DNA from 4 places in the Rhizobium sp. O111 genome. Region 2 is predicted to be linked to each of the others. Evidence: predicted binding sites of a transcription regulator. Region 2 holds the regulator's gene; each other region holds the start of a gene.
What was found. The regulator PhoB, encoded in region 2, activates phosphate uptake and scavenging genes when phosphate is short. The targets are predictions, from matches to a motif close to TGTCATNNANCTGTCAT.
Positions count from the first base shown of each region.

Region 1: ACVTFQ_RS12280 (DUF1045 domain-containing protein) is a predicted target of PhoB. The motif match lies at 2,033-2,049, and genes of this name have one in related genera.
Region 3: phnF (phosphonate metabolism transcriptional regulator PhnF) is a predicted target of PhoB. The motif match lies at 2,778-2,794, and genes of this name have one in related genera.
Region 4: ACVTFQ_RS17465 (NAD-glutamate dehydrogenase) is a predicted target of PhoB. The motif match lies at 2,094-2,110, and genes of this name have one in related genera.

Region 1 covers NZ_JBSHXL010000001.1:2,409,019-2,413,669, forward strand. The annotation lists gene uraD (2-oxo-4-hydroxy-4-carboxy-5-ureidoimidazoline decarboxylase) at 1-216, opposite strand, end outside; gene puuE (allantoinase PuuE) at 216-1,139, opposite strand; gene ACVTFQ_RS12280 (DUF1045 domain-containing protein) at 1,238-1,960, opposite strand; gene ACVTFQ_RS12285 (NAD(P)/FAD-dependent oxidoreductase) at 2,184-3,362, opposite strand; gene mnmC2 (tRNA (5-methylaminomethyl-2-thiouridine)(34)-methyltransferase MnmC2) at 3,361-4,101, shown strand; gene ACVTFQ_RS12295 (response regulator) at 4,129-4,651, opposite strand, start outside.
Region 2 covers NZ_JBSHXL010000001.1:141,877-146,527, reverse strand. The annotation lists gene argF (ornithine carbamoyltransferase) at 1-23, opposite strand, end outside; gene ACVTFQ_RS00725 (aspartate aminotransferase family protein) at 71-1,267, opposite strand; gene ACVTFQ_RS00720 (GcrA family cell cycle regulator) at 1,695-2,240, shown strand; gene phoB (phosphate regulon transcriptional regulator PhoB) at 2,322-3,005, opposite strand; gene phoU (phosphate signaling complex protein PhoU) at 3,042-3,755, opposite strand; gene pstB (phosphate ABC transporter ATP-binding protein PstB) at 3,799-4,614, opposite strand; gene pstA (phosphate ABC transporter permease PstA) at 4,629-4,651, opposite strand, start outside.
Region 3 covers NZ_JBSHXL010000001.1:3,752,201-3,756,851, reverse strand. The annotation lists gene ACVTFQ_RS18745 (alpha-D-ribose 1-methylphosphonate 5-phosphate C-P-lyase PhnJ) at 1-490, opposite strand, end outside; gene ACVTFQ_RS18740 (carbon-phosphorus lyase complex subunit) at 487-1,596, opposite strand; gene phnH (phosphonate C-P lyase system protein PhnH) at 1,600-2,223, opposite strand; gene phnG (phosphonate C-P lyase system protein PhnG) at 2,223-2,708, opposite strand; gene phnF (phosphonate metabolism transcriptional regulator PhnF) at 2,825-3,556, shown strand; gene ACVTFQ_RS18720 (oxidoreductase) at 3,921-4,651, opposite strand, start outside.
Region 4 covers NZ_JBSHXL010000001.1:3,489,921-3,494,571, reverse strand. The annotation lists gene ACVTFQ_RS17465 (NAD-glutamate dehydrogenase) at 1-1,918, opposite strand, end outside; gene pdxY (pyridoxal kinase PdxY) at 2,164-3,039, shown strand; gene ACVTFQ_RS17455 (carbonic anhydrase) at 3,111-3,752, shown strand; gene ACVTFQ_RS17450 (lytic murein transglycosylase) at 3,829-4,651, opposite strand, start outside.

The DNA of each region.
Region 1 (4,651 bases), 2.3 Mb from region 2:
GATTGCCAGACGGCCGGCGAGATCCGGGTGGGCGCGCAGAACGCCGAGGCGCTCCTCCGGGCTCGCGGCGCGGAAGATCGCCACCAGCGCCGTGTGCACGCGGTCGACGTCGAGCGTCTCGCCGACGAAACCGTCGTCGAAGGCCCGCTCGGCGATGAAGGGCGAGTGTTCGAAGACGCCACCGAAGCGGGAGATGAATTCGTCGCGCGCGATCATCAGATGGTCTCCGGTCTGTGGTGCTTGTGCCAATGCTCGGCGATCTCGATGCGGCGCGGGATCCACACCTTCTCGTGGTCCAACACATATTGCATGAAGCGCTTCAGCGCCGCCGCGCGGCCCGGGCGGCCGACAAGCCGGCAATGCAGGCCGATCGACATCATCTTCGGGCTGCCCGCCCCGCCCTCTTCATAAAGCGTGTCGAAGGCATCCTTGAGATAGGTGAAGAACTGGTCGCCCGAGTTGAAACCCTGCGGCGTCGCAAAGCGCATGTCGTTGGTTTCGAGCGTATAGGGGATGATCAGGAACGGCTTGCCATCCACGCCCTTCACCCAGAAAGGCAGATCGTCGGCGTAGCTGTCCGACGAATAGAGAAAGCCGCCCTCCTCCTGCACCAACCGCAGCGTGTTGTCAGATGGCTTGCCCTGGTACATACCGTAGGGCCGCTCGCCTGTTAGTTCGGTGTGCAGCCGCACGGCTTCGAGGATATGCTTGCGCTCCAGCTCTTCCTGGAAATCCTTGTATTCCAACCAGCGGTAGCCGTGGCTGGCGATTTCCCAGCCGGCTTCCTTCATCGCCGCCACCGCCTCGGGGTTACGCGCCATGGCCTGCGTCACACCATAGACGGTCGCCTGCACCTTGAGCTCGGTGAACATCCGCCACAGCCGCCAGAAACCGGCTCGCGAGCCGTATTCATAGATCGATTCCATGTTGAGATTGCGCTGGCCGGGCCATGCGGCCGCGCCGACGATCTCCGACAGCAGGTTTTCCGAGGCCGCGTCGCCATCCAGAATGCAGCTCTCGCCGCCCTCTTCGTAATTGATGACGAACTGCACGGCGATATTGGCGCCGCCGGGCCATTTCGGGTCGGGGGTGTTGCGGCCATAGCCGACGAGATTGCGCGGGTAAGTCTCGGATACCATGAAATCACCTTCCAGAAAGTCGGCGAACGGTAACACCTCAAGAGCGAATGTCGAGACGGAAACTGCGCAACAGCCTTTTGCGCTTATCGCACAATCGCTTAGGCCGGAACGGGAACCCGCTCGCGCCGCGCGCTGACCTTGCCCATCGGATGCAGCGAATGCACCCGGAACGGCCCGCCATTGCCCTCTTCGACCATCAGCGCCACGTTCGATATCTTCACGGGATCGACGAGAACCGGCTCGAAAACGCTGCGCAGCGAGCGCTCGATGCGCGACATGTCGATCAGGCTGACCGGACCGGTCAAAGGCATGTGGAAGCGGAATTCGTCCATCACATAGGGGCAACCCCAGCGATGCAGATTGGCGAACTGCGCCGCCGAAAGCCCATCCGGATCGCTGCGCTCGATATCGGCATCGCTGAGCGGCGCGCGGAACTCGTCGAACTGCTGCACGATCGAGGACGCCAGATACTGGACGTTCTCGCAGGGCAGCGACGGCACCAGGCTGAAGATGCTACCGGTGCGCGCGACCTCGAGCCGCGGAATGGAAAACGGCGTGAGCGTGCCGCAGAAGCGCATCAGCTCCCGCAGGAGTTGCGGCTCCGACATCTCGGCCGCAAGCCGGAAGGGTGCCTTCAGCGCGCCGTGAAAACCGTAGCGCCGCGGCACCGCCGTATGAAAGGCGACCTCGTGGATGCTGAGCCCGCGGATCGCCGTGGGCTCGACCATCTCGCCGGAAAACACGTTTCGGCCAAGCCAATTGGCAGCCGCATGCGACAGCGGGTCATTCGCGGCGGGCGTGAAGCAGATGGCGTATCGCATGCAATTATCTCCGTCGGCACCAGGCGCGACTCGTCAGCGCGCCGCCGTTTTGCAAGCAGATAGGCGATTTGCATGACAGATTGACGAAGGATAGCGAGTGCTAATTCACGTTTAACGTGAATTGCCAAATATCTCGCGAAAGTGGCTGCTGATTTCAGGATTAAACAGCAAAAAACGGAAAAGCGTAAGCGAAACGAGAAAATTCAAGCGATCGCGAGGCACTTTAGCGTGAAGCGACGTGAATATGATTGATCAGGTGAAAGCTCTCGGGCACCGCAAACGGTATCGCGCTGCCAATAGCCATGTGCACAACCGCCTCGGCCAGCCGATGCGCAAGGCCGAAGCTGACCTTGAAGCCACCGGTCAGCGCCAGCAGTCTCTCATGCGCGGGATGCGGACCAATCATCGGGTCGCGGTCGATCGCCTTGGGGCGCAGCCCGGCCCAGCGCTCGATGACGGGCGCATCGCGCAGCAAGGGTACCAGCGCCCGCGCCTTCTCGACCAGAACATCCAGCTGCCCGTCGGTCGCAAAGGGTGCGTCGAAACGGTTCTCGCTGGTGCTGCCGATTGCGACATGCCCGCCCTCATGCGCCACCACATAAAGCCCGTCGCGGAAGATGGTCGGCAGCGATGGATCGATATCGGCCTTCAAAAGTGCCGACTGGCCCTTCACCGGCTGGCCGAGCGGCTGTGTCAGCCCTGCCGTATCGCGCGCCAGAAGCGGAAACGACTGGTAACCGGCCGCGACGATGCAATGTCCGAAGGCGATCGCACCGGCATCGGTCTCGGCGATCCCGCGCTCGGCGTCGATGCCGCGAACGGCTGAATTCTCGACGATGCGGACATGTTTGGCGCGGCGGAGAAAGGCTGCGAGCACACCCGTCAGCGATCGTGGCGCCACCCGGCCGGCCAGCGTGTCATGCACGAAGCCGCCCTCCATACCGGAAGCGTCCGGCCAGCCGGATACTGCGGGCGTATCGATCACATGCCAGTGGAAGCGGCGCTCTCCTGCGCGCCAATGGCTGTCGGCATCGGCGGAATGTCCGAGCGCGATATCGCGCAGATGCGGCTTGGGCAGCGGGATCAGGCGGCCGGAGCGGCGGTAGCCGGTCGACAGGCCCGTCTCGACCTCCAGCCGCGCCACCTCGGCCTCCAGCGCCACCAGCGCATCGAACTGAAACTGCTTCTTCGGGTTCCATTTATCCGGCATGTGCGGCATCAGCGCGCCGAGCAGGCCGCCGCTCGCCCCGCCTCCAAGCACGCCGGCATCGATCAGTACCGCGCCGATCCCCATGCGCTCGGCGTAGACAGCCGCCCAGAGCCCCATGATGCCGCCGCCGACGATCAACAGTTGAGTGGACGATTGACCCGAGGGCAAGGCCGGACTATCGGCTGTTGACATGACAGACATCGATCCCGATCAGATTAACTTGGCACAGGCTGAGATGGCGAACCGGCCGCTTGAATGGCGCGACGGCGATATGCCCTATTCGCCGGCATTTGGCGACCATTTTTATTGCCAGACCGACGGCCGCCTCGAATGCGGCCATGTCTTCCTCGCCGGAAACGGCCTGCCCGAGCGATGGGCCGTGGCGCAAAACTTCCTGATCGGCGAGCTCGGCTTCGGAACCGGCCTGAACTTCGCCGAGACATTCCGGAACTGGAAGCTGAGGCGCGCCGAAGGCCAGCACCTGCACTTCATGTCCTTCGAGCTCTACCCGATGCGGCGCGACGAGATCGACCGCGCGCTGTCGCACTGGCCGGAGATCGACGCCGAGCGCATCGCGCTCACCTCTGCATGGCCGGATATGCCCGAGGGAACCGTGTCCTTGAAGCTCGACGAGCAGACCACGCTCAGCGTCGTCTGCGGCCGTGCGCTCGATGGCGTGGCCGCCGCTAAGGCCGGCTTCGATGCCTGGTATCTGGACGGCTTCGCGCCGTCGCGAAATGCCGACATGTGGTCGCAGGAACTGATGACGCTGGTCTGTGAAAAGACGGTCCCAAATGGCACCTTCGCGACCTACGCAGCGGCCGGTTTCGTCCGGCGCAATCTGGGTGCGGCCGGCTTCGCGGTCGAGCGTCGTCCGGGCTTTGCCGGTAAGCGCGAAATGCTCTGCGGCGTCAAGCGCGCCGAGGGCTAGCCCCCCGGAGCTAGGTCGAGATCTGGATCAGCTCAGCGAAATCCCGCTCGCGCGGCCTTCCTTGCCGAGCCAGAGCGCGATCTTTTCTTCCAGCAGTTCCGGGCTGATCGGCTTGGCCATGTAGTCGTCCATGCCGGCATCGAGGCAGAGATCGCGGTCGGCGTCGAGCGCGTGCGCGGTAACGCCGATGATCGGCACGCGGTGCCCCTGCCCGCGCTCAAGCTCCCGGATGCGCCGCGCCGCGTCGTGGCCGTTCATGACCGGCATCGACACGTCCATCATGATGATGCGCGGCGTATAGGTCTCCCAGGCCTCAACGGCCTCTTCGCCGTTCTTGACGACGAGGAAGTTCAGCCCCGTCGCCTGCAGGATCTGCGTGAAGACGATCTGGTTCACCTCGTTGTCCTCGGCGACGAGCACGTCGATGAAGGATGGCGGCAGTCTTTCGTTGAGAGGTTCCGGCAAGAGCTCAGGTTCGAGCGGCGGTGCCTCGATAACGGGCCGCAGCGTCGGCGCCAGCCTGATCCGGTTGGTGCGCACGACATCGACG
Region 2 (4,651 bases):
AGAAAGTGTTTTGGGGAAGCCATCTGTCTTTAACCTGTTGCGCCCGCCATCCGGCCGGGCATCCATCCATTCAAGCCGTCTTCTTTGCCTTGGCGCGCACGCTCTCGGCGGCACGCTCCAGGCGCGCGAGGCCTTCGCGGGCTTCATCGGCCGTGACGACAAGCGGGGGGAGCAAACGGATGACATTGTCGCCGGCCGGAATGGCCAGCAGGTTGGCAGCGCGGATGGCCTGCAGGAGCTCAGCCGACGGAACAGCCGCCTTGACGCCAAGCATCAGGCCTTCGCCCCTGACATCCTCGATCACATCGGGGAAACGATCCTTCAGCGATGCGAGACCCTGGCGGAAGACGAGTGCGACGTCGCTGACGTGCTGCAGGAAGCCTTCCTCGAGGATCACGTCGAGCACGGCATTGCCGACGGCCATGGCGAGCGGGTTGCCGCCATAGGTCGAGCCATGGGTGCCGGCCTTCATGCCGGAGGCAGCTTCAGCAGTTGCCAGGCAGGCGCCGAGTGGGAAACCACCGCCGATGCCCTTGGCGGCGGCGAGAATGTCCGGCGTTACGCCCAACCGCTCATAAGCAAAGAGCTTGCCTGTACGGCCGACGCCGGTCTGAACCTCGTCGAGGATCAGAAGCAGGCCGTTTTCATCGCAAAGCTGACGCAAAGCCTTCATGAACTCCACAGTCGCAGGGCGGATACCGCCCTCGCCCTGTACCGGTTCGATCAGGATACCGGCCGTGGCATCGGTGATGGCGGCGCGAACGGCCTCGATATCACCGAAGGGAACCTGGTCGAAACCGGGCGCCTTGGGGCCGAAGCCTTCCAGATACTTCTCCTGGCCGCCGGCGGCGATCGTCGCCAGCGTGCGACCGTGGAAGGCGCCTTCAAAGGTGATGATGTGGAAGCGCTCGGGATGACCCTTCGAATACTGGTAGCGACGCGCGGTCTTGATCGCGCATTCCAGCGCTTCGGCGCCGGAGTTGGTGAAGAACACCTTATCCGCGAAGGTTGCATCCGTCAGCCGCTTGGCGAGACGCTCCTGACCGGGGATCTCGTAAATGTTGGAAAGGTGCCAGACCTTATCGGCCTGATCCTTCAGTGCTCCGACGACATGCGGGTGGCTATGGCCGACAGAGGTCACGGCAACGCCCGCGCCGAAATCGAGATATCGCTCGCCAGTTTCGGTGATCAGCCACACGCCCTCTCCTCGCTCGAACCGCAGCGGGGCACGAGAGTAGGTATCATAAAGCGGCGCGGCTTCAGCCATGGCGCGATCTCCTGTCATTCGCTCAATAATCGCCCGGACTCCGGCTAAAAAGCGGGTGCCCGGAAATGAAAAATGCCGCCTTTCGGCGGCGAGGGGCACTATTGTCTTTTCGCAGTGCGATGTCAACAAAACTGAGCTTTTGTCGCATGCGTCAAGCAAGCATCAGGGCGCCGGCGAGCTATCAACAGCTAATGTTGCAGAAATGACTCTACCACCCAGCAAGTTGGGGAAAACCGAGAAATCGATTCGCCGCGATTCAACCGACTCTTGTCACGGAGTCGCCCTCACTCTAGGTTAAAACTCAATTACTAGACTGCATGCGGCGGAACTAGTCACCAAAATCGAGCAAGCGTTTCTTGGTCCGGACACGTCCGTGCCATGGGTGAGGGATTCTGCCTACACCAACGCAATAAGGCGGAGACAGGGCATGAACTGGACAGACGAGCGCGTTGAAAGACTGAAGAAGCTTTGGGCCGAAGGCCTGAGCGCCAGCCAGATTGCGGCACAACTTGGCGGTGTAAGCCGCAACGCCGTCATCGGCAAGGTCCACCGTCTGAACCTGCCTGGCCGCGCCAAGGCCGGCGGCACGACGACGGCGACCAGAGCACCGAAGCGCCCGGCGGTTTCGACGCCCCGCCCCGCCAGCAACTTCAATTCCGCACGCATCTCGCCAAGCCGCGCCGTTGCCCGCCCGCAGGGCGCAGTGGCTCTCAAGGAAGAGATGGATATCGATGCGATCGAGGAAGTCCGTTACCGTCCCGCTTCCAACGTTGTCGTTCCGATCTCGCGCCGCCTCGGCCTCACGGAACTGACCGAGCGTACGTGCAAGTGGCCGGTCGGCGATCCGCTGACGGATGACTTCCACTTCTGCGGCTGCGAATCCCCTGACAACTCGCCATACTGCACCTATCACCAGCGCATGGCCTACCAGCCGGTCAACGAGCGCCGCAAGGCAGCCAACCGGGTCGCATGACCCGGAAAGCCGGATAAGGAACAAAAGAAAACGGGCCCTTGCGGGCCCGTTTTTCGTTGGATCGGATGAAATGGAAGCGCCTTACGCTTCCATCGAATAGCCGGCGCCGCGAACGGTGCGGATGACATCTTGCATGTTCGAGAAGTTGAGCGCCTTGCGCAGGCGGCCGACGTGTACGTCGACGGTGCGTTCGTCGACATAGATGTCATGGCCCCAGACGCCATCGAGCAGCTGCGAGCGGGAGAAGACACGGCCGGGCGACGACATCAGGAATTCCAGAAGGCGGAATTCGGTCGGTCCCAGGCGGACTTCGCGGCTCTTGCGGTGAACGCGGTGGGTTTCGCGATCGAGCTCGATATCGCCGCACTTCAGCAGCGAGGAGAGCACTTCCGGCTTGGCGCGGCGCAGCATCGCCTTGACGCGGGCGACGAGCTCAGGCGTCGAGAACGGCTTGACGACATAGTCGTCGGCGCCGGTCGACAGGCCGCGAACACGTTCGCTTTCCTCGCCACGGGCGGTCAGCATGATGATCGGCAGGCGCTCGGTCTCCGGGCGCATGCGCAGGCGACGGCACAGCTCGATGCCGGAAACGCCGGGCAGCATCCAATCGAGGATCAACAGGTCGGGCGTGCGTTCCTGCAGCCGGATTTCGGCCTCGTCACCGCGAAGGATGGTATCGACTTCGAAGCCTTCGGCCTCGAGGTTATAGCGAAGAAGCACGCTCAGTGCTTCTTCGTCTTCAACGACTGCTACTCTTGGGATCATTCGTCTCGGTCTCCTGGGGGCGTGGGTCCGGAACGCTTATTCCGTGACCGCGCCGACGGTGTTGGCGGTGTCGTCCTTCGGACGCTCGCCTTCCGGCTGGGCGCCGGTAGCCATGTAGTAGATGGTCTCTGCGATGTTGGTGGCGTGGTCGCCGATGCGCTCGATGTTCTTGGCGCAGAAGAGAAGATGCGTGCAGCTGGTGATGTTGCGCGGATCTTCCATCATGTAGGTCAGCATCTCGCGGAACAGCGAGGTGTACATCGCGTCGATTTCCTCGTCGCGCTCGCGGATCGACTTGGCGCGGTCGGCAACGCGGCTGGTGTAGACGTCGAGAACTTCCTTGAGCTGGACAAGCGCCAGTTCGGAAAGATGCTCGAGGCCACGAGCGAGCTTGCGCGGAACGCCCGTGCTCTGGACAGCGATGACGCGCTTGGCAGTGTTCTTGCCGAGATCGCCGACGCGCTCGAGATCGGCCGCGATGCGGATCGAGCCCATGATTTCGCGAAGGTCGGCGGCCATCGGCTGGCGGCGGGCGATGGTGATGATCGCCTTTTCGCCGATCTCGCGCTCGGCGTGATCGAGGATCACGTCGTCGGAGATGACCTTCTGGGCGAGCGAAGTGTCGCCGTTGACGAGCGCGCGAACAGCGTCGCCGACCATCTGTTCCGCGAGGCCGCCCATTTCGGAGATGCGGCGCGTCAGGAACTTGAGATCATCGTCATAGGCGGAATAGATATGTGTCGATGCCATGGGGCTTATCCTTGAATGTCCTGAGGTTTACCGGTTTCGGAGATCAGCCGAAGCGGCCCATGATGTAATCCTGGGTGCGCGGATCATCCGGGTTGGTGAACATCTTGTCGGTATCGTTCTCCTCGACGAGGTTGCCGAGGTGGAACATGGCGGTGCGCTGCGAAACGCGTGCTGCCTGCTGCATCGAGTGCGTGACGATGACGATCGTGTAGGCTTCGCGCAGCTCGTGGATGAGCTCCTCGACCTTGGCGGTCGCGATCGGGTCAAGCGCTGAGCAGGGCTCGTCCATGAGGATGACTTCGGGGCTGACAGCAATCGCGCGGGCGATGCACAGACGCTGCTGCTGACCACCCGACAGGCCGGTGCCGCCTTCATGCACGCGGTCCTTGACCTCGTTCCACAGGCCGGCGCGCTGCAGGCTCTGCTCGACGATGACGTCCATGTCGGCCTTCGCCTTGGCGAGACCGTGGATGCGCGGGCCGTAGGCGACGTTTTCGTAGATCGACTTCGGGAACGGGTTCGGCTTCTGGAACACCATGCCAACGCGGGCGCGCAGCTCAACGACGTCGATATCCGGATCGTAGATATCATCGCCATCGAGCGTGATCTTGCCGGTAACGCGGCAGTTGTCGATCGTGTCGTTCATGCGGTTCAGGCTGCGCAGGAAGGTGGACTTGCCGCAGCCCGACGGACCGATGAGAGCCGTCACGGTGTTTTCGCGGATGTTCAGCTTCACGTCGAAAAGCGCACGCTTCTCGCCGTAGTAAACCGAGACGTCCTGGCCGATCATTTTATACGGAATGGTATTCATCTTCTGGTCTAGCGCCTTCTCAACTGCGGCTTCCGTCAACATGTTCATGATGTTTACTCCGTTTACCAGCGGCGCTCAAAGCGAC
Region 3 (4,651 bases), 3.6 Mb from region 2:
TATGGGCGATGTCCTCGTAGAGCTTGACGTGCATGAGGCCATACTCCTCAAGCGCGTGCATCTTGCGGGTCTCGGTCTCGCGCGGTTCGAGGAAGCGCAGCGGCTCGGGGATCGGCACCTGGTAGACCAGCACCTGGCCAGCCCCGAGCTTTTCTTCCGGGATGCGGTGGCGGGTCTGGATGATGGTGGCATCCTTGGTGTGGGTGGTGACCGCGACATTGGCGACCTTCTGGAAGAAGGCGCGGATGGAGACGGCGTTGGTGGTGTCGTCGGCGCCCTGGTCGATGACCTTCAGCACATCATCGGGGCCGATGATCGAGGCCGTGACCTGCACGCCGCCGGTGCCCCAGCCGTAGGGCATCGGCATTTCGCGCGAGGCGAAGGGAACCTGATAGCCGGGGATGGCGATCGCCTTCAGGATGGCGCGGCGGATCATCCGCTTGGTCTGTTCGTCGAGATAGGCGAAGTTGTATGTGGCGAGATCGCTCATTCGGCTGCCTCCTTGAGATCGTCATCGCCACCGTTGCGGGCGGCGTCGAAGTCATTGCGCATGCGGCGGACGAGATCGAGCTCGGCCTGGAAATCGACGTAGTGCGGCAGCTTCAGATGCTCGACGAAGCCGGTCGACTGGACGTTATCGGCATGCGAGATGACGAATTCCTCGTCCTGCGCGGGCGCGGTGATGTCCTCGCCGAGCTCGCCTGCCCGCAGAGCACGATCGACCAGCGACATGGACATGGCCTTGCGCTCGCTCTGGCCGAAGACCAGGCCGTAACCACGGGTGAACTGCGGCGGCGCCTTGGACGAGCCCTTGAACTGGTTGACCATCTGGCATTCGGTAACCTGGATGGACCCCAGCGAAACGGCGAAGCCGAGCTCGGGCACATCGAACTCCACCTCGACCTCGCCGATGCGGATTTCGCCGGTGAAGGGGTGGTTGCGGCCGTAGCCGCGCTGCGTGGAATAGCCGAGCGCCAAAAGGAAACCCTCGTCGCCACGGGCAAGCGCCTGCAGGCGCAGATCGCGGCTCATCGGGAATTCCATCGGCTCGCGGGTGAGATCGCCGATCTCGTGATCCTCCGGCATTTCGCCATCGCCCTCGATCAGGCCTTCATGGGCGAGAATCTCGGAGACGCGCATGACGCGGCCGGTTTCGGCCTCGCGCAGCACCGGCTCCTCGACGGCGCCATCCGTAAGCAGCGAGGGGTCGAGCAGGCGATGCGTATAGTCGAAGGTCGGGCCGAGCAGCTGGCCGCCGGGCAGGTCCTTGTAGGTGGCGGAGACGCGGCGCTCGATCTTCATTTGAGCCGTGTCGATCGGCTGCGAATAGCCGAAGCGCGGCAATGTCGTGCGGTAGGCGCGCAGCAGGAAGATCGCCTCGATCATGTCACCGCGCGACTGGCGCACGGCGAGTGCCGCCAGCGTGCGGTCGTAAAGCGAGGCTTCGGCCATGACGCGGTCGACGGCGAGCGTCAGCTGCGCGACGATCTGCTCGATGCCGATGGCGGGGAGCGCGCGATCACCACGGCGGCGATCGGCGAGCAGGCGGTGGGCATTCGAAATGGCGGCCTCGCCACCTTTGACGGCAACATACATGGGTCACATCTCCGTTGCGGTGATCTTGGTGGTGCGCGGCAGGCAGAGGAAACGGCTGCCGGAGGTGAGCACGATGTCGACGCCGCGCGGGAAGAGCGCGCGATTTTCCGTCCACAGATGCAGGAAGCGTTCCGGCAGCCCAAGCGGCGCGACGTCGGTGACGGTCTTGATGCCGGGGCCCATCAAAGCGAGGCGGCGGCCGCCTTCGAGATCGGGCAGCTCGATGACGAGCGTCGTCGAACGATCCGGATATTCCTGGGTGCCGGAGGCAAACAGGCCGAAGGAGGAGAGCGTGGCTCCCTCATCGACAAGGGCGAAGCGGGCTTCGGCCTTTTCCGGCGTGACCGGCGCGCCGGTGTGGAAGCCGAGCCATTGCGGCGTGGCGGACTTGGCCAAGGCAGGCGAGAGCCAGACGGGGGTGTCGTGATCGCAGAGCGTCAGCGCGATGGCACCGGCGGCGATGCCGAGCGGCGCCGGCGGCTCGGCATCGGGCGACACAGTCTGGATGGTGCCGGGACGAGCCATGGCATCCATCATCAGCTTGAAGACGCTCTGGGCGTGGAACACCGGCTCGGCGAAGCCGCCCGACAGGGCATCGGCATTGTGCGTTTCGGTCTTGAGGGGCATCAGTCGTCTCCGCGAACCATGGTGAAGAAATCGACGCGGGTGGCCGCGGTCTCGTCGGCCTTCTTGTTATCGGCATCGGCGACGCGGGCCGCGATCGGCGCAAGCAGGGTGGTTTCGATGGCGTCGCGAGTGGCTGGTTCCTGCCAGAGCGCGTCGAAGATCGCCGAGAGGCGGGCCTTTTCGCGATCGGTGCCGAGCGCCTGGGCATGACCGATGGTGCCAGAGGCGAGGCGGATGGTGGCGCGGGTGACGGTGACCTCGCCGAGATTGAAGGCGGCACCGCCGCCGCCCATGCGGCCGCGCACCATGACGAGGCCGGTTTCGGGGCCGCGCACGGCTTGCGCCACCGGCTTTTCCGCCAATGCCTGCCAGGCCACTTCCAGCTCCTGCCGCTCGGCGCGGGCCAGCAGATCGACGGTGCGCTTGCGCGCCCGGTCGCCCTCACTCAGCTCGGTCTTGCCTACCTTCTTTTCCGCTAAGGTCATCGCCACATCCTTTAAATGTCTATTGATATAGACAACCATACAAGCTATACCTAGACCTAAATCGCCGAGGTGACAAGCGTGTGACATTTCGGGGGCGCATAAGATAAAGGACTGAAATGGCTGGGCAGGTTCAGAGACAGACGGGCGTGGCGCTGTGGCGGCAGATCGCCGACCGGATTCGCCAGGCGATCAGCGCAGGCGCATACGACGAAACGGGCATGGTGCCGCCGGAGATGACGCTGGCCACGCAGTTCGGCGTCAACCGCCACACGGTGCGCAGCGCGCTGGCGGCGCTGGCTCAGGAGGGGATCGTGCGCGCCGTGCAGGGGCGCGGCACGCTGATCGAGCGCAAGGAGCGGCTGAACTTTCCGATCAGCAAGCGCACGCGCTTCAACAGCGGCATCGGCGAGCAGGCGCGCGAGACGCGCGGGCTGCTGCTCGGCCATGGCGAGGAAGCGGCAAGCGACGAGGTGGCGCGGTGGCTGAAGCTTACGCCGGGTACGAACGTGATCCGGCTGGAGACAGTGCGCAAGGCGGATGGACGGCCGGTCTCGAGCGCGACCTCGTGGTTTCCGGCAGACCGCTTCGCTGGTATGCGTGACGCCTACGAGACGACAGAATCGATCACCCGCGCCTTCGCCAAACTCGGCCTATCCGACTATATCCGCGCCACCACCGAGATCACCGCCGCCCACGCCGAAGCCGCCGACCTCTCGGCGCTGGAGCTTACGCCGGGCGCGATCGTGCTGATCACCAAGGCGATGAACACCGATCTCGACGGCGTGCCGGTGCAATATTCGGTGACGCGGTTTGCGGCCGACCGGGTGCAGTTCACGATCGAGAATTGAGGGGAGGCTCACCTCCGGACACCGGCATGCGAATCAGGCATATTGGACACGCCAGATTTGTCGGAGGCTCAATGATGCAGCATACGCCCTGTGAAGCTCTGCGCTTAGGCAAATGTCTCGAACTTCGATACGACGGCTATACCCGGGTCGTCGAGGTCCACACTGTGGGCATGACCAACGACGGAAATGCCATCATGCGAGTTTGGCAGGTTCGAGGCGGCAGCAACAGTGGTGAACGCCAAGGTTGGAAATTGATGCGACTTGACGAGACATTCTCCACGCATGTCATCGAAGAGCCATCCGCTGCCCCACGCGTTGGTTACAAACGCGGGGACAAGCTTATGGCCTCTATTAGGTGTCAACTTTAGCCGGCGTCGAAGTCGGTGGAGAGGCTGAGGTCGCGCCAGGTGGCGTGTTCGGTGGCTCTTTGCGCGTCGTTCTGCTCGATGGCGCGGATGGCGTCGCTGCCGAGCGGAAGGCGCAGCGGCGGGTTATCGAGGCTCGCGAGATGGATGATGGCGGCGGCGGCTTTTGCCGGGTCGCCGGGCTGCCTGCCGTCGTAATCGCGCTGGTAACGGGCCATCTTGCCGACCGTTTCGTCATACTCGGGGCGGCCTTCGCGGAGCGTCGTGGAGGCGCCGGCGAAATCGGTGCGGAAGCCGCCGGGCTCGACGATGCTGACCTTGACGCCAAGCGGGCCGACCTCGCGGCTCAAGGCCTCGGAGAAGCCCTCGACGCCCCATTTGGCCGCCGCATAGGGCGCGCGCCCGGCCGGGCCGATGCGGCCGCCGACGGAGGAGACCTGGATGATGTGGCCGGCGCCCTGCTCGCGCATCAGAGGCAATGCCGCCTTGGTGACGATGATGGCGCCAAAGAGATTGGTTTCGATCTGGGCGCGGAAATCTGTGAGGCTGGTATCCTCGACCGATCCGACGTCGCCATAGCCGGCATTGTTGACGAGGACATCGAGCCGGCCGAAGCGCTCGACCGCGGCCTTCACCGCCTGCCCGGCCGATTGCTCGTCGGTCACATCAAGCGAAATCGTCAAGACATTGGCGGGGTAACGCTGCTTGATATCGTCGAGCTGGGCGGGAT
Region 4 (4,651 bases), 3.3 Mb from region 2:
TCAGGCGATTGAAGTTGTCGTTGTCGATGACGCCTGAAAAAGCGAAAAGGAAGGCTTCTTCGAGTGCTGCGCCATGCTGCTGCAGATTGATCTCAGCGCCGCTTTGGGCTTCGAGTTCCATGTCATGCAGCACCACCAGCTTCTCGCTGCCGTCTGCCAGCGTCACGTTGATGTCGAAGGTGCCTTCGCTGATGACGCTGAAGCCGAGATTCTCGAGAAGCGGCACGCGGCGGGAAAGTGCGAGCTGGCCATTGAAGTGGAAGATCTTGAGGCAGAGAAGCGACACGCCATCCTTGATGCGCGTGTAGAATTCGATGCGGATCTGCTCGCCCGTGGCGCAGGCGACGATGTCGGCGAAGTCGGCGAAAGTTTCTTCCGGCGGGAAGAGATCCTGGTAAGCGTTGCTGACCTTGATCTTCGGCGCCTTCGGACCGGCAAGCATTTCGAAGCGGTCATCCCAGCGGGCCGTTATGCTGCGGATTGCTTCTTCGAGCTTTGCCTGAGGAATACGCGGGGTCTTTCCACCAGAGCGGCCGATGATGAAATGGACGCGGGCGACGCCGCCTTCGGGGAAAGCCGGGTAATAGGCCGAGACGCGGCCATCATAGATGGTCTTGAGATAGGTGCCGATCTTCTCGCGCACGATCGAATCATATTCCTCGCGCGGCACGTAGACGATAACGGAGACGAAACGATCGAAGTGATCGATGCGCGGCAGCACCCGTACGCGCGGGCGGTCGGTCAGATCGTTGATCTGTTCGGCGAAGGTGGCGAGCAGGGCGGTGTCGATCTGGAAGAGATCGTCGCGCGGGTAGGATTCCAGCGTGTTGTCGAGCATGCGGCCGGAATGGCTCATCGGATCGAAGCCGAAATGCTCTTTCACCTTCTCCACCTTCGAGCGCAGCAGCGGGATATCAGTTGCGAGCGAGGTGTAGGCGGTCGAGGTGAAGAGGCCGACGATGCGCAGCTCGCCGGTGACATTGCCACTCTCGTCGAAGCGTTTCACGCCGACATAGTCCATATAAGCGCGGCGGTGGACGACGGATTTGACGTTGGCTTTTGTGACGATCAGGAAGTCGGGACCGTCGAGGAAGGCCAGGATTTCGGGCGTCGTGGTGACGGCGTCGCGGCCGGTCCGGAGCACCAGCACATCGGGATTGGAGAGGATTCCCAGCCCCGTGCCCTTGTCGCGTTCGACCTTGGCGTTCGAGCCCTTGCCGGAATAGACATATTCGCGCATGCCCAGAAGGGTGAAATTGGCATCGCGCAGCCATGTCAGGAAAGCGACCGCTTCATCGCGATCCGCCTTGCGGCGGCCGACATTGCGTGACGATAGTTCGTCGATGGCGGTGCCGAGCTTGTCCAGCATCGGCTTCCAGTCGGAAACCGACAGGCGCACCTGTTCGAGGACGATTTCGATCCGCTCGATCAGATCTGCGGACTGCGCCGGCGTGAGCGGCGCGAGGTGAAGCTGGATGTGGCTGACGCGGTTTGCCGGCTCGCCCGGCATATCCGGCGAATAGAGTTCCGGCGGATGACCTAGCTGCATGACGAGAATGGGATGAACCGCCATGAAGAGATCGCGGTAGCTGCTCGTTACCTCGCCCATGACCGATTCGTAGAGGAACGGCATGTTGTGATCGGTCACCGACAGGACCGATACGGCCACCCCATCCGGCTCGACATTGTCGAGCGAGGTGACGGTGACGCGCGGCGCGTTGCCGGTCCAGGCGGCGAGTTCGGCCGCGCAGTGGACAGCGGAAATCGCCAGCATTTCGGGCGTGTAGGATTCGAGGTCGTCGCCGCTGGCGCGTCCGAAGAGAATATCCGGCGCGAGATAGTGCTCCCCCATCGCCGTCGCGATCTTGTTCGCGCTTTCGATCTGTTTTTCCCGTTTCGGATTGTTTCGAGCAGCCATTGACTGTGTCCCCCATTTTCTCGATTGCGCGCAGGTTAGCAGAAGGTTTGACAGAAAAATTGCAAAAATAGGGGCGTCGATCGCAGTTTTCGTGCGAATTTAGCCGGCATGTCGTCAATTCTGTAAAAAATGATCCGAATATGATTTTCGTCGCCAGAAGTTTGATCACGTCCCAATGAAGAGTTGTTGACAGTCGCGCAGCAAAAAGACGATCAACTGAGGATCGGAACCCGGATCGGATAAACATGTCGCAGAATGCAGCAGGCACGGTGATCGTCATATCGAGCCACGTCGTTCGTGGATCGGTCGGCAATCGGGCGGCGGTTTTCGCGCTCGAGACGCTCGGCCACCAGGTATGGGCGCTGCCAACAATCGTTCTACCCTGGCATCCGGGCCACGGCCGTTCGACGCGGCTGACCTTCGCGGAGGCCGATTTCGATGCGGCGATCGACGATCTCATACGCGCGCCCTGGATCGGCGAGGTCAAGGCGGTGCTTTCGGGCTATTTCGGCAATGCCGCGCAGGCCCGCTCCGTCGGCCGTCTGATCACCGCGCTTAGGGAGCAAAATCCCGATCTGTTTTACGTTTGCGATCCCGTGATGGGCGATCTCGGCGGGCTTTATGTTCCCGAGGCGACGGCTGAGGCGATCCGGGACCATCTGATCCCGCTGGCATCGTTGGCTACGCCCAATCGTTATGAGCTCGCCTGGCTGTCCGGCGCGCCGCTGGAGAGCAATACCGAGATCATGGAGGCGGCGCTGGCACTTGGCCCCGCACGCATGTTGGTGACCTCGGCGGTGCCGATGATGGCTGGTGGAACGGGCAACCTCTATCTCTCCGGGCGCCACGCGCTGCTTGCTGAGCACCGGCTGATCGACAATCCGCCAAACGGCTTGGGCGATCTTCTCGCCGCGCTTTTCCTGTCGCGGCTCCAGTCCGGCATGGAGGACGAGAAGGCGCTGCAGCTGGCGACGGCCAGCGTCTACGAGGTGTTGGCGCGGGCGGTGAAGCGCGGCAGCGACGAGCTGACGCTCGCAAACGACGCCTCCAGCCTGTCGACGCCGATGGCGATGGTGCAGATGCGACATCTGATGCATCCGGCGCAGCGGCGAAAGAGCTAGCGGCCGGGGGCCGTTAACGCATTTGGCGCTGCGATATTGATCTTGCATCGCTCACGCTGTAATCGAAGATCATGCAGCGTTTTCCAGATACACTTCTCGACGGCTATCGCAACTTCATGAGCGGGCGTTATGCCGACGCTCGTGACCGATACAGGACGTTGGCGGAGCACGGGCAGAGCCCGAGCACGCTGGTCATTGCCTGTTCGGACTCACGCGCGGCGCCGGAACTCATTTTCGATTCCGGGCCCGGCGAGCTCTTCGTCGTCCGCAACGTCGCCAACATGGTGCCGCCCTACGAGCCTGATAGTAATTTCCATGCGACCTCGGCTGCACTCGAGTTCGCGGTTCTGGCCCTGAAGGTTACCGATATCGTCGTCATGGGACATGGTCGGTGCGGCGGTATCCGCGCGGCGCTCGATCCCGATGCCGAGCCTTTGTCGCCCGGCGACTTCATCGGACGCTGGATGTCGCTGGTGCGGCCGGCGGCCGAGCAGATCCAGAGCAACGACGTGATGACCCCTGGCGAACGCCAGACGGCGCTGGAGCGCGTGTCGATCCGCAACTCGATCGACAATCTCCGGACCTTTCCGGAGATCAAGGCGCGTGAGGAAGCCGGTGATATCCAGCTTCATGGCGCTTGGTTCGATATTTCGACCGGCGAATTGTGGGTCATGGACGCAGAAACGCGCGACTTCATTCGCCCTGACGTCTGACACCATAGTTCGAGAAAAACAAAAAAGGCGCTGCGGTTTCCCGCGGCGCCTTTTTCATTTCATCATCAAGTCTGAATCAATTCGCGTCGATCTGCTGACCGATGTAGGCGATTGCCTGCTGGTAGACCGTTGCCGCGTTCCAGCCGGAGATGGCTGCGAAGTTCGACTCGCCCGGCTGATAGCCGGCACCCGGACGCCAGCCGTGGCCCTTCAGGAAGTTCGCGGTCGAAGCCAGCGCGTCGGCGCGTGAGCCGACCATGTCGACCCGGCCGTCACCATCGCCATCCGCTCCGTAGAGCACGACGTTGCGCGGGAGAAACTGTGTCTGACCGATTTCGCCGTGGGCGGCGCCGCGCGCCTGCGGGCTGAGGAAGCCTTCGCCGACGAGCTGAAGGGCTGCATAGAGCTGGTCAGTGAAATAGGCAGTACGGCGGCAATCGAATGCGAGCGTGGAGACGGCGGACATCGTGTGCTGGTTGCCCATGTAGCTGCCGAAACCGGTTTCCATGCCCCAGATCGCGATCAGGGGGCCGGCCGGAACGCCGTACTTGCGTTCGATGTTGGCGAAGAGCGCTGCGTTGGCGCGCTTCATGCCCTTGCCGCGCGAGATGATGGCCTGGCCGCCGCGCTTCTGCATGAAGGCGTCGAAGGAGAGCTTGAAGCTCTTCTGGCCACGGTCGGCAGAAATTGTCGGTCTGTTATAGACGACGTTGGCGAAAGCCTTGTCGAGAACGGAGCGGCTGACGCCGTTGGCCGCTGCTTCCTGCTTGAAGGCAACCACCCACTGGTCGAAGCCCGCGCTGGTGTTGCTGCACTGTGGTGCCGCTTCAGCCGTTGCCGGAAGTGCCTGGAACATGGCGAACACTGCCGCCGCTGCCAGCAAAAATCTTGTCTTGCGC